One region of the Arthrobacter ramosus genome, then DNA from elsewhere that is predicted to be linked to it. Evidence: predicted binding sites of a transcription regulator. Region 1 holds the regulator's gene; the other holds the start of a gene.
The links. Region 1 encodes HrcA, which represses chaperone genes, less so after heat shock. Its sites were predicted from a motif close to TTNGCACTCGNNNNNNNCGAGTGCNAA; they were not measured.
Positions count from the first base shown of each region.

Region 2: a site for HrcA is predicted at 3,097-3,123, ahead of ABD742_RS04190 (FmdB family zinc ribbon protein). Genes of this name have one in related genera too.

Region 1 covers NZ_BAAAWN010000001.1:2,124,286-2,130,575, forward strand. Annotated here, with positions in the region: gene ABD742_RS09830 (GerMN domain-containing protein) at 1-704, shown strand, start outside; gene ABD742_RS09835 (16S rRNA (uracil(1498)-N(3))-methyltransferase) at 742-1,518, opposite strand; gene dnaJ (molecular chaperone DnaJ) at 1,521-2,651, opposite strand; gene hrcA (heat-inducible transcriptional repressor HrcA) at 2,719-3,732, opposite strand; gene ABD742_RS09850 (DUF3097 domain-containing protein) at 3,950-4,807, shown strand; gene ABD742_RS09855 (DUF4870 domain-containing protein) at 4,900-5,313, shown strand; gene hemW (radical SAM family heme chaperone HemW) at 5,369-6,290, opposite strand, start outside.
Region 2 covers NZ_BAAAWN010000001.1:872,573-878,862, forward strand. Annotated here, with positions in the region: gene ABD742_RS04180 (AAA family ATPase) at 1-1,557, shown strand, start outside; gene ABD742_RS24280 (hypothetical protein) at 1,567-1,812, shown strand; gene cpaB (Flp pilus assembly protein CpaB) at 1,832-2,668, opposite strand; gene ABD742_RS04190 (FmdB family zinc ribbon protein) at 2,771-3,034, opposite strand; gene ABD742_RS04195 (5-formyltetrahydrofolate cyclo-ligase) at 3,189-3,794, opposite strand; gene galU (UTP--glucose-1-phosphate uridylyltransferase GalU) at 3,914-4,819, shown strand; gene ABD742_RS04205 (GNAT family N-acetyltransferase) at 4,826-5,446, shown strand; gene ABD742_RS04210 (hypothetical protein) at 5,756-6,290, shown strand, end outside.

The sequences.
Region 1 (6,290 bases):
GCGACACGGACACCTTCCTGTACCGCGAATTCCGTGACAACCCAGGCAATGAAAACCCCATCACCACGGCCCTGCGGATCATGATGTCCCAGAAGCCGTTGGATCACGATTTCTTCACTCCGTGGCAGAACCCGGGCAGCCTGGCAACCTCGATTTCCGGTAAGAACGTGGTCACGGTCGATGTTTCCCGCGACGCGTTCAATTCCAATCTCGATGCCGGGATGGCACAGCGGGCGGTCCAGGAACTCGTCTACACCGCTACCGCTGCGGCCGCGAGTTCAGGCCTGATCGATTCCGGACAGCAGATCAAAGTGACCATCCTGGTGGACGGGCACACGGACTACATGGCATTCGGACAGGTCAAACTAGGCGATCCGATGGTCCGCGACGCATCCATGGTGGCACCGGTGTGGATCATTGACCCGCAGGAGGATCTGACCTTGCCTGCCGGTCCGGTCAAGTTCAACGGCCGGAGCACGGACCCCTCGAAGAAACTGCATTGGCAAATCCTTCGCGAGAACTCAAATGGCGATAAGTCGTCCTACCTCGCCGGGCAGACCACCGCTTCGACGGTTCCCGGACAAGGCGGGGTCTTCAGCCTCACAGTGGGGCTCGGAGCAGGCCGCTATGAATTGCGGGTCTCCCTGGTGGGACCCAACGACGCCGACGTCGCAACGGATACCCGGAGTTTCAACGTTCGCTGATCCAGGACGTGCGCTGATCCAGGACGTGCGCTGCGAGCTACCAGCGCCCCAGGATGTCGCTGGCCAGCACGACGGCGGCAGGACCCGCCGTCGACGAGCGAAGCACGTGGTGGCCCAGAAGCGCGGTGACGGCGCCGACGTCGCTGAGCTTCGTCACTTCGCGCGGTGAAATACCACCCTCCGGGCCGACGATGAGCAGGACTTCCCGTCCCGCTCCGGTATCCGCGCCGGAAAACTCGCCCTGCCACTTCTCCAGAACATCCCGCAGGGGACGTTTCGCGTCCTCGTGCAGGATGATCGCCAGGTCGGCCGCGGCAACCGCCGCAGCCAGGCCGGAGCCGTCGACGGCGGCACGCACCTCGGGGATCCACGCGCGCCGCGCTTGCTTGGCGGCTGCGGTGGCCACGGATTGCCACTTCGCGTGGGCTTTTGCAGCCCGGTCACCCTTCCAACGGACAATGGAACGTTCCGCCTGCCAGGGCACGACGGCATCGATCCCGAGTTCCGTGGCCGTCTCAACGGCAAGCTCGTCACGGTCGCCCTTCGCGAGGGCCTGGACCAACACGAGCCGCACGGTTGGCTGGTGCTCCTCCTCGACAGCGGAGGCAAGGACCGTCAAGGTTCCCTGCCCGGATTCCGTCACGCTGCCCGTGAGCCGTTTTCCGGCACCGTCGGCGATATCGACGGCTTCGCCGATTTCCAAGCGCTTGACGGTGACAGCATGCCTGGCTTCGGCGCCGTCGAGCACGAAAGAGTCACCAGGGCCGAGCCCGTCAAGCGTTCCGGCTGCTGTGAAGAATACGGGGTTGCTCACCGCTACAGGTTACCGAGCTTGTCCCGCAGCTTCGCGAACATACCGCCACTGGCCACAAGCTTGCCTTCGGTGAATTGCTCTCCGCGCAATTTGGCCAGTTGGCGAAGCAGGTCTTCCTGTGCGGCATCGAGCTTGCCGGGCGTCTCAACGTGCAGGTGCACCTTGAGGTCTCCCCTGCCGTAGCCGCGGAGATGGGTGACGCCCAGTCCACGCAGGGTGATGACTTCGCCGGACTGCGTGCCTGACTTGACGTCGATCTCCTGGGGACCGTCGAAAGTCTCTAGCTGCAGCTCGGTACCCAGTGCCGCGGCAGTCATGGGAACGCTCAGCGTCGCGTGAAGGTCGTCGCCTTCCCGGATGTAGGTGGAATCGCTGTTGACCCGGATCTCCACGTAGAGGTCACCTGGAGGACCACCCGCGGGACCTGCTTCGCCTTGCGACGACAGCTGGATGCGAGTCCCGGTAGCGACGCCGCCCGGCACCTTGACCGTCAGCGAACGGCGGCTGCGGATGCGGCCCTGGCCGTTGCACTCATTACAAGGATCCTTGATGATCGAGCCGAATCCTTCGCACGATCCACACGGTGCGGCGGTCATGACCTGGCCGAGGATCGAGCGGACAGCCCGCTGGACCTGGCCCGAGCCGCCACAGATGTCGCAGCGCTCCGGGTGGGTGCCCGGACGGCAGCATGAGCCTTCGCACGTGGGACAGATGACAGCGGTGTCCACCTCAAGCTTTTTGTTGACACCGAACACCGCCTCGCGCAAGTCGATGCGCACACTGATCAGGGCGTCCTGCCCCCGGCGCATGCGTGATGCGGGGCCCTGCATGCCGCCGCCTCCTCCGCCAAAGAAGGTGTCGAAGATGTCCTGGAAGGCGAATCCCTGGCCCGCGTAGCCTCCGCCGAAACCGTTGTCGGTCCCGTTCTCGTTGCCGGTGGCGTCGTAGACGCGGCGCTTCTGGGGGTCGGAGAGGACCTCGTAAGCGTGGGTCACCGCCTTAAATTCCTCGGCAGCGCCAGCCCCGGGGTTCACATCGGGGTGCAGCTTGCGTGCGAGCTTGCGGTAGGCCTTCTTGATCTCCTCGCCGGTTGCTTCCGGCGAGACGCCCAGAACGTCATAGTGACTGCTCAAAGTCGGTATCTCTTCCTTGTTTACGGTTCCACTGCTTTTCTTGCGAGGCGGTTTCCAGCCGAGGCCGTCAGCCGCCCAGAATGCGGGAAAGGTAGCGTGCGACGGCACGTACGGCCGCCATGGTGTTGGGGTAGTCCATGCGGGTGGGTCCAAGAATGCCGATCTTGGCACTGCTGCCCGGACCGTAGCCCGTGGCAACCACCGAAGCCTCGGAGAGGCCGTCATAGGGGTTTTCGCTGCCGATGCTCACCGTGACGCCCCGGGGGTCCTCCGCCATGTCCGACAACAGCCGCAACATGACCACCTGCTCCTCGAGCGCTTCGAGGACCGGGCCGATGCTCAGGGGGAAGTCCACGTTGGAGCGGGCCAGGTTTGCCGTGCCTGCCATGACCATGCGTTCGTCGCGGCTCCGCTCGGCAAGCCTGTCCAGACCATGGGCAAGGGCGCCCGCAAGGTTCCGAAGCGCCGGAGGGCACAAGGCAACCACCGAGGGCAGGACTTGCGGCATGAGGTCGAGCTGGGAGCCGGCAATGCTTCCAAGGAATCGCGCGCGCAAGGCCATGAGCTCTTCGTCAGTGGCGTCTGTTGCTGCGTGCACAACGCCCTGTTCCACTTTGCCCGAATCGGCGATCAATACCACCAAGACCTGGCGCGGTGCCAAAAGGACAAACTCAATGTGCCGGACGCGCGCCCGGCTCAGGTGCGGATACTGGACGACGGCGACCTGGTTGGTCAGTTGGGAGAGGAGCCGGACGGTGCGCTCAAGGATGTCCTCGACGTCGTCGGGTCCCTCAAGCAACGAGTGGATGGCACGGCGCTCGGCGGCCGAAAGCGGCTTGACCTCGGAAATACGGTCGACGAACAGGCGGTAGCCCTTGTCCGTAGGAATGCGGCCCGCACTCGTGTGTGGTGCCGCAATGAGGCCTTCTTCTTCCAAGAGGGCCATGTCATTGCGGATGGTTGCGCTCGACACTCCCAAATGGTGCCGTTCGACCAAGGCTTTGGAGCCGACTGGCTCGCGGGAGTGAACGTAGTCCTCCACGATGGCGCGTAACACTTCAAGCTTGCGTGGTTCGCTCACTGCCCACCTCCATTCAACAGCCGGTACTGATCGGTCAAGTACTCAACAATCCGGTATTTCAACAATTAGCACTCAACATGCCCAAGTGCTAACAAGTCTAGTATGAGCCACCTCGTTGTTAGCATTGGTACCGCTCGCGGCGAACATGGTTCCCGCGCGGTCCTGGGAAATGCCACGGACCGTGACCGATCCCCTAGCGCAAAGTGGTGTGAAGACCGTGTCCTATGACAATTGGGGCCCGCAAGACCTCTCCTCGCCTGCCAAACGGCAACTGCCTGAGGTGCCGGTTGAACGCGGGATGGTTCTCGAGGACGTGCAGTCCGGTTGGGTCGGGGCCGTGACCAGGGTGGAGAAGTCCGGAGGCATGCACATTGTGGTGCTTGAGGATCGGCGGGGAAAGACCAAGTCGTTCCGGCTCGGCTTCGGATTCCTGCTGGAGGGACAGGCAGTGAAGCTCCTGCCGCCGGCGCCACGCGCAGCGGCCGCAAAGGGCGCGGCGCAAGCAGGCAGGACGGCATCGGGATCCGTCCGCGTGGCCGGCCAGCGCGCCCAAGTCGCGAAGGCGAGCCGGATCTGGGTGGAAGGCAAGCACGACGCAGAACTTGTGGAAAAGGTCTGGGGAGATGATCTCCGGGTGGAGGGCATCGTCGTCGAGCCCTTGCACGGCGTGGACGATCTCAAGGCTGCCATTGCCGCGTTCTCCCCCGGCCCGGGCCGCCGGCTCGGAATCCTCGTGGACCACTTGGTACCGGATTCGAAGGAGTCGCGGATTGCTGCCGACGCCATGACGCTGCAGGGTGCCGCGGGAAACGTCCTGATCGTAGGACATCCCTATGTGGACGTCTGGCAGGCAATCCGGCCCAAGGTGTTGGGGATCGAGCAATGGCCGACCATCGCGCGTGGCACGGATTGGAAGACCGGCATCCTGAGGTCGTTCGGCTGGCCGCATGAGACGGCCGAAGACGTCGGACTGGGTTGGCAAAAGCTTCTGGGCGCCGTCCACAGCTACGCCGATCTGGAGCCCTCGTTGCTGGGTCGCGTGGAAGAAGTGATCGATTTCCTGACCGTGCCCTGACTTGCGATCAAGGAGTTGGTCGGCTGATCGCGTGCCGAGCAAGTATTCTGGGACAGCAACACTGCACCGATAGACACTCGAAGGAAGAAACTGTGGCAGACAACGCTCCTGACGATCGGGACGGCACTTCGGGCCAGTCCCAGTACCACGGCGTTCCTGCCAACGCGCTGCCTTTGACCGCCTCGGAAGACCGGCAGTGGGCAACACTGGCGCACTTCGGCGGGATCCTTGGCTGCGTTCCTTCGCTCTTGATCTACCTGATCTTCCGCGAACGTGGCCCCTTCACGGCACAGGAATCCAAGGAAGCGCTCAACTTCACCTTGCCTCCGACGATTGCCGCAGTGCTCGCCAACGTCCTTGTCTTGCTCCCGGTGGTGGGAAACCTGTTCGCGGTCCTTGCCACGGCAATCTGGGTCGCAGTGACCTGCTTCTCGGTGTCAGCCGGAATCCGCGTCAACCACGGACAGCCGCACCGCTACCGCCTCAACCTGCGCTGGATCAAGTAGCCGGTCTTCGCGGGTGCCGATGCCGTTAGCGCGCCGCCGGTTCCCGCGCCGGGCGCTAGTCCGGAAGGATCCGGCGGACCACGGCATCCGCGAGTAGCCGGCCTTTGAGTGTCAGGATCAACTGTCCTTGGAAGGCCGCTCCTGGCTCAACCAGGCCGTCGGCAATGAGGCCTGCGACGGCGTGGCGGCCCACCTTGTCGAGCGCGTCGACCTGAAGCCCGGTGCCGAGGCGCGCCTCCAGCATGATGCGTTCCACTTCCCGGGTTCCGGCGTCGAGCGTTTCACGTCCAGCGGCCGGCGACACCCCGCCACCGAGCCTGTTGGCATAGGCGGTGGGGTGTTTGACGTTCCACCAGCGGACGCCGCCCATGTGGGAATGCGCACCGGGTCCGATGCCCCACCAATCGTCCCCCCGCCAGTAGGCAAGGTTGTGTTTGCACGCCTGTTCGGGTGTGCGGGACCAATTGCTGACCTCGTACCAGTCCAGCCCGGCGGCGCTGATCAGCTGATCGGCGAGTTCGTATTTGGCGGCGTGGTCGTCGTCGTCGATTCCGGGAACTTCTCCGCGCCGGATCTGTGCCGCCAGCTTGGTGCCTTCTTCCACGATCAGCGCATAGGCGCTGATGTGGTCCGGACTATAGGACAAAGCAGTCTCCAGGGAGGTCTGCCAATCAGCCATGGACTCGCCGGGAGTGCCGTAGATGAGGTCGAGGCTCACGGCAAGTCCGGCGTCGCGCGCCCACTGGACCACCAAGGGGACCCGGCTGGGAGTGTGCGTACGGTCCAGGACCTTGAGCACGTGAGGGACCGCCGACTGCATGCCAAAGGAAATCCGCGTAAAGCCGGCGTCTGCGAGCAGCTGGAGGGACTCCGGCGTCACAGAGTCCGGGTTCGCTTCAGTGGTGACTTCGGCTCCCGCTTCCAGGCCCCAGTGCCCGACGGCGGCCGTCAGGATGCGTGCGAGATCTTCAGCAGGC
Region 2 (6,290 bases), 1.3 Mb from region 1:
GCTGAACATCCCCGCCAATCGGAGCTCCTGCGGAACCTGATCAAGGATGGCCGCGTTACCCTCTCGGCGCTCAGCGCCCAGGCGCCTGCCCTTGTCTCCCGCTTGGTTCCCGTGTGGTCCATCAGTCCGTACCTGCTGACCAGCCTTTTGCCTGCAGAGCAGAAATTCGATGCGGTGGTGATTCTCGATGCCGAGAGCACATCCTTGCAGGCCGTGCTGCCGGCCATCGCCCGAGCCCAGCAAGTGGTTGCCTTCGGCGACGCCAAGATCGCCAATGCCCGCACCTTCAGCGTTGCCGTGGAGCCTCCCATGGCCGGTGCCGCGAGCCAAGACACAGTGGACAGTGCATTCAGTGCTTTGGCCCGGGTCCTGCCCACATGGCAGTTGAACTGGGTGTATCGAGCGGTAGACGAAGATCTCGTGCTTCAGCTGAGCAAGAACTACTACAACGGCGGCCTGCGTCGGCTGCCGGACGGCCAATCCGTAACGGGGCTGGACCGCTCGGTAGTAGTTGAGTACATCCCGGATGGCACCGGCCTGCCGGGGGCGGATCACGAAGGTGTTGAATCCGTCGCCGCCGAAGTGAACCGCGTGGTTGACCTGGTGTTTCAACACGCCAGTCTTAGGCCTCGGACCTCGCTCGCCGTTGTCACCGCAAGCCTGCGCCATGCCGCGAGGATCGGCGAAGCCATCAGGCTCCAGCTTCCTAACTACCCGCTGTTGTCGGGTTTCTTCAACGCCGGTGCGGAGTCCTTCCGCGTTGTGGATTTGGAGCGCGCGCAAGGACTGGTCCGCGACCACATCATCTTCTCCCTGGGCTTCGGGCGCACTCCGCATGGCCGGGCGCTGCACAGTTTCGGGCCCCTGTCCGTCGAAGGCGGGCGAAACAAATTTGCCTTGGCAATGACCCGCTCCCGGAGATCGCTGCACGTCCTGAGCTGCTTCCGTCCGGAGGACCTCGATCTGGACAGGTTGGCTCACGGCGCCGTTGATTTCCACGAACTCCTTGACCGTGAACTGTCCGGGAATTCGGATCTCGGGACGCCGGCCACCCGGGCTGCGGCCAGTGAGCAAGCGCTCGGTGAGGATCCGTTGGTGGCGGATCTGGGCGAGCGACTCCGTGCCCGTGGAGCCCGGGTGTGGCACCACTACGACGGAGCCTTGGACATCGCCGCGGCAGCCGATCCCGTGCACACCATAGGCCGTGATGACTCCGAAATGCCCACCCCGGTGGCCATTGAGTCGGATGGCACGGAACGATACCGCCGCATGAGCGTCAGGGAGCGCAGCAGGCTCCGGCCCCAGCTCCTGGAACACCTTGGCTGGCGTTATATGTCCTTGTGGACCATCGAAGTATTCACGGATCCCTCGTCGTGCGCTGACCGCATCGGGTCCTATCTGGGACTGGAGAAGCCGGTAGCACCCTCGTATGGTGCCGTCCACGATGGATTCCTGGACATCGATGTTGAACAATTGGAACTGAACAGTCAGGCGGAGTCCGCCGAGGCAGGGCCTGGCGGTACGCAAGGCCCTGGCTCGGGACCGGCGATCCCCTAAGGAAGCGCAATGGCGGAAAGCGAAAGCACTCAATCCAAGAACCCTGCGGACACCGGTGCCGATGCGGTAGGCTCTGACACCGAGTTGGACGAGCAGGAGAAAACAAAAGTGAAGCCCGCACCGGAGCGGAAGCCGGCAGGAGAAAGCATTCTGCCCAAGAAAGCCTCCGAAGATGATCCACGCCGTTGGGGTGATGAGCCTGGCTACGACCACGACGCCTGGCTGAAGGAGCAAAGGCCCCCGCACTGGGGCTGAACCTTCCATTTGCTCGTGACTATCCGGCCGGGGTCTGGATCTGCCGCTTGTCAGAGGGATTGACGAGTACAAAGAAGAGTTTCCCGCGTGTCGAAGCGCCGGCGAGGATTTCGGCCTGTTGCGGATTGGCAGCGACAACCACAAGGCCGTCCGCCTCGTTCGTGCCCAACCATTGGCTGGCCTTGCCTCCTTGCGCGGACGTCCACAAAACCGGGACCGCAGCTGCCAGGAGCTCGGATTTCTTGCCGGGCCCTTCAAGTCCATCTGCTGCCGTGAGCACAACGTTGACCAACTGGCCCGGCGAGATGAGCTGGATTGAAGCGGGATCGGCCATGCGAAGTGGAACGGCCGCCGTCGCGGGTGCGGTGCCAGTCAGCAGGCCAGGTCCCAGGAGTTGGGCGTCTGTGGGGATCTGCCCCTTCTGCAGGGGCGAAGCAAGCTGCTTCCCGCCATATCCAGCCCTGGAGGTGAGTGCCCCGGCTGGAACTCCATCAGGAAGGACTTCGATTGGTTTGAGGTCGGAATCCGTCAAAGTGGACCCGGCAGGAAGATCCCGTGCGGCGGCCAGGACCGTGGCTCGCTGCTCCGAAGCTGGAGTCAGTTGATGGACGGCAATCCCGGCGGCCACGCATAGAAGGAGTGCCACCACGAGGCGCCGGTTGCGGTTTAGCCAGCTGCCGAAGCTGCGGTGCTTGGACTGTCCCGCGGGAGCGCCAGGGTGCCCGCCAGCCCTGAAGGGGAGAGCCTGAAGACGGCGGGTGCGGGCCCTGTTAACCGGCGCGAGGAGTCTATCGCGCGGAAGCGATAAGGGTCCGGCTGACATGGGGTCCGGGGATACGTTCGGGGTTGCTGGCATGGTGCCACGCTAACCGGGCACGCAGGCCCCGTGGCAGGGCCTTGTTGAGCTATGTGGAAACGTTGAGCTATGTGGAAAACCGAAGGCAGCTGGAAGCCGGAATCAGCTCGCAGCAGCCGCCGGAACCGACGCTGGGGCCGGAGACGCAGCTGGTGCCGCGGCAGCGGCCGAAACGGTGCTTCCCTTGGAGTCCCGGGAGTCGGTGCGGTAGAAGCCCGATCCCTTGAAGACGACGCCCACGCTGTTGAACTTCTTGCGCAACGACCCTTGGCATTCAGGGCAGTCGGACAGGGAGCTGTCCGTGAAAGCCTGGACGATGTCAAAGGCATGTCCGCAGTCTTTGCAGGCATAGGCATATGTGGGCACTGGTGATCCTCCTCCGGGACGAACTACAGGTCCTGTGGTGCCAAGGCGGATTGTTCCGTCCGTTAGCAGTCCCAGGGCCTGAGTGCCAATTCTATCATCCGGAGCCGGGGCCGATACCACAGAATGTGGCGGAGTAGACAGCCGGAAGCCCCGGTCAATCGGCCGGAACCAGTCGGACGATCCTGTATGGGGTAAGTGCCTCCGCGACGGCCTTATCGAACGGTTCGGCCGGGATCGTCCCCGCGGGCAGGACTTCGTGGTCATAGACAACGGCGACAGTCGGCGGACGCTGCCCGTCGGCGTCGAGCTTGTCGAGGAGCCGGTCGTAGTAACCGCCCCCTTGGCCGATCCGGTTTCCGCCTTCATCGACGGCGGTGGCCGGGAGGAAGATTCCCGTCGCATCCTTGATGACGTCACTGTCGAATCGTTCGCCCAACGGCTCGTCAATCGGGGCGTACTTCGAGCGGACAAAGGCCGTCTCCGGTGTCCAATAGACCCAGCTCAGACGCCGTTCGGGTTCACAGACGGGAAGGAGGATCCTGTGCCCGGCGGCATGTAGGGCCGTAAGCAAGGGCATTGTCGGCGGCTCGGCAGCCACTCCGACATAGGCCGCGAAAGTCGACGGTTTCCCCTGTGCAACTGCATCCGCCCACGAGAGGCCATGGCGGGCAATCCCCGTTCCAGCGTCAGCTCGCTGTTGTCCGGTCAAGGCGAGCCGGCGCTTGCGGTTGTCCCGGCGGATATCGTCTTTCAAAGTCATCTTTGCTCCAGTTCTCGCTGCTATGCGGCTCGAGGCCGGGGAAGGAACGATGGGTTCCCTTCTGTCCACCCCAGGTTCCTTGTTGCCCAATGTCCAGCTCCTTCCGTTAGATTAGTCCGGTGACTTCCAATAGCTGCGCCGTCCGCAAGGCCGTGATCCCCGTTGCGGGGCTCGGTACCAGATTCCTGCCGGCTACAAAGGCCATGCCCAAGGAAATGCTGCCGGTAGTTGACAAGCCGGCCATCCAATATGTGGTTGAGGAAGCCGTGGGCGTCGGCCTCAACGACATCCTGATGATCACGGGACGAAACAAGCGCGCACTGGAAGACCATTTTGACCGTGTCCCCGCGCTTGAAGCGACCCTTGAGGCCAAGGGAGACCTCGCCAAATTGGATGCTGTACAGGCCACGAGCGGCCTGGGCGACATCCACTACGTTCGCCAGGGCGACCCCAAGGGCTTGGGCCATGCAGTGCTGCGTGCCAAGCAGCACGTCGGCTATGAGCCGTTCGCGGTTCTTCTCGGGGACGATCTGATCGACGCCCGGGACACTCTCCTCAGCGACATGATTGAGGTCCAGCAGAAGACCGGCGGATCCGTTGTAGCCCTCATTGAGGTGGAGCCCTCCCAGATCAGTGCCTATGGCTGTGCGGACATCGAGGATATCGGCGAGGACGGCTACGTCAGGATCAAGCAGCTTGTGGAAAAGCCGGCTGCAGATGAGGCTCCATCCAACCTGGCCGTGATTGGCCGCTATGTGCTTCACCCCGCCGTATTTGACGTCCTTGAGCACACCGAACCGGGACGGGGCGGGGAAATCCAACTGACGGATGCCCTCCAGGTCCTGGCCGCCGAGCAGGGCGAAGGCCGCGGCGTCTATGGAGTGGTCTTCCGCGGCCGTCGGTACGATACCGGGGACAAGCTCAGCTACCTCAAAGCCTGCGTCCAGCTGGCGTGTGACAGCGAAGACCTCGGTCCCGGTCTGCGTGAGTGGTTGCCCGGCTTCGCCGCCGGCCTCAGCAAGTAGCCCATTTTGTGGGGGGCGGCCATTTGGCCGGTGACGCTGGAGAGTGGGGACCTCATCTTGCGTCCCATTCATTACCGGGACAAGAAGGAATGGACCGAGGTCCGCTCGCGTAACAGTGACTGGCTGGCGCCTTGGGAAGCCTCCAACCCGGCCCCTGGTGGCCGCCTACCGAACTACCGGCAGATGGTGGCTTCCCTTAACGCGCAGGCCCGGCAAGCGAGTGCCCTTCCGTTTGTGATCACGGAGCGTATTCCCGGGTTCCCGGAGCCCAGGATCGTCGGGCAGCTCACGGTCTCCGCGATTATGTGGGGGTCGGCGATGACGGCCACGCTTGGCTACTGGGTCGACCAGGCTCGGGCCGGTCGCGGAATAGCCCCCACTGCGGTTGCCATGGCCACCGACCATTGCTTTGAAGCCCTTGGACTGCACCGGATGGAAATCAACATCAGGCCCGAGAACGGGCCGAGCCTACGGGTCGTTGAGAAGCTGGGATTCCGCGACGAAGGCCGCCGCGAGCGTTTCCTTCACATCAACGGAGAATGGGCTGATCATCGAAGCTTTGCGTTGACCTCGGAGGAGGTCCCCGGGGGCTTGCTGGCTGCTTGGCTGAGACGCGGAGCCAACTAGTCCGTTTGGGTGAATGAGAGTCGGTAAATCCATTGATTTGCCGACTCTCCGACGACACACCGTGGGCAATGCGGTGGCCTCTGCGTATTTGCTTCTACGGTTTTGATTGTGGACTTCCCTCTCAGCAGCTCAGTGATATTGGTCATTGCTGTCGCGCTGTGGATTGTTTGGGTTGCGCCATACATACTGCGGAATCGTCGCAACCACGTCCAAGTGGCCGGTGACGTCCCAGCGGATGTTATCGACGAAGACGCTCATGAACTGCAAGCCGGGGTGGTTCTGTCAATCACCCCTCGGCAGGAGAAAGCAATGGAAACCATGCAGAGCACCGCAACCGCATTGCCCGAGGTATCGGCCGACGCCGGCGAACGGCGTGATGCTGCATCGGATGCAGCGGTCTTCAAAGTCAGATACGGGCGTTGCGCTCTCGCTCTCGCCGGCGCCCTCCTCCTGCTCACGGCAGCCGTTTCCGGCGTGCTGCGCATTCTCGGCCTCGTTTCGGGTTGGCTGCCACTGGTATCCATCGTCGGCGTGGTCGGGATCGTCTTCCTGCTTCGACGGCTGGCCATCAGGGACCGCAGGGCGAAGATGAACAGGGCCTTCCGCAACGCAATGGGTCCCACAGTTGAGAGTTCTCGCGTAAGTCCTCCGGCCTCGGACCGACCGGCTACCAAGATCTTCGACGCGGAAGCCCACGCCCGTGAAGCGACGCGCCTGACCGCCGTCGAACTTCGTCAGGCTGCCCTCAACGTTGCTGTCGCCGCCGGCGACAACACAGTCCGGTTTACGGCGGAATCCAAGGAATCTGAATGGCAGCCGGTGGACGTTCCCAAACCAACATACG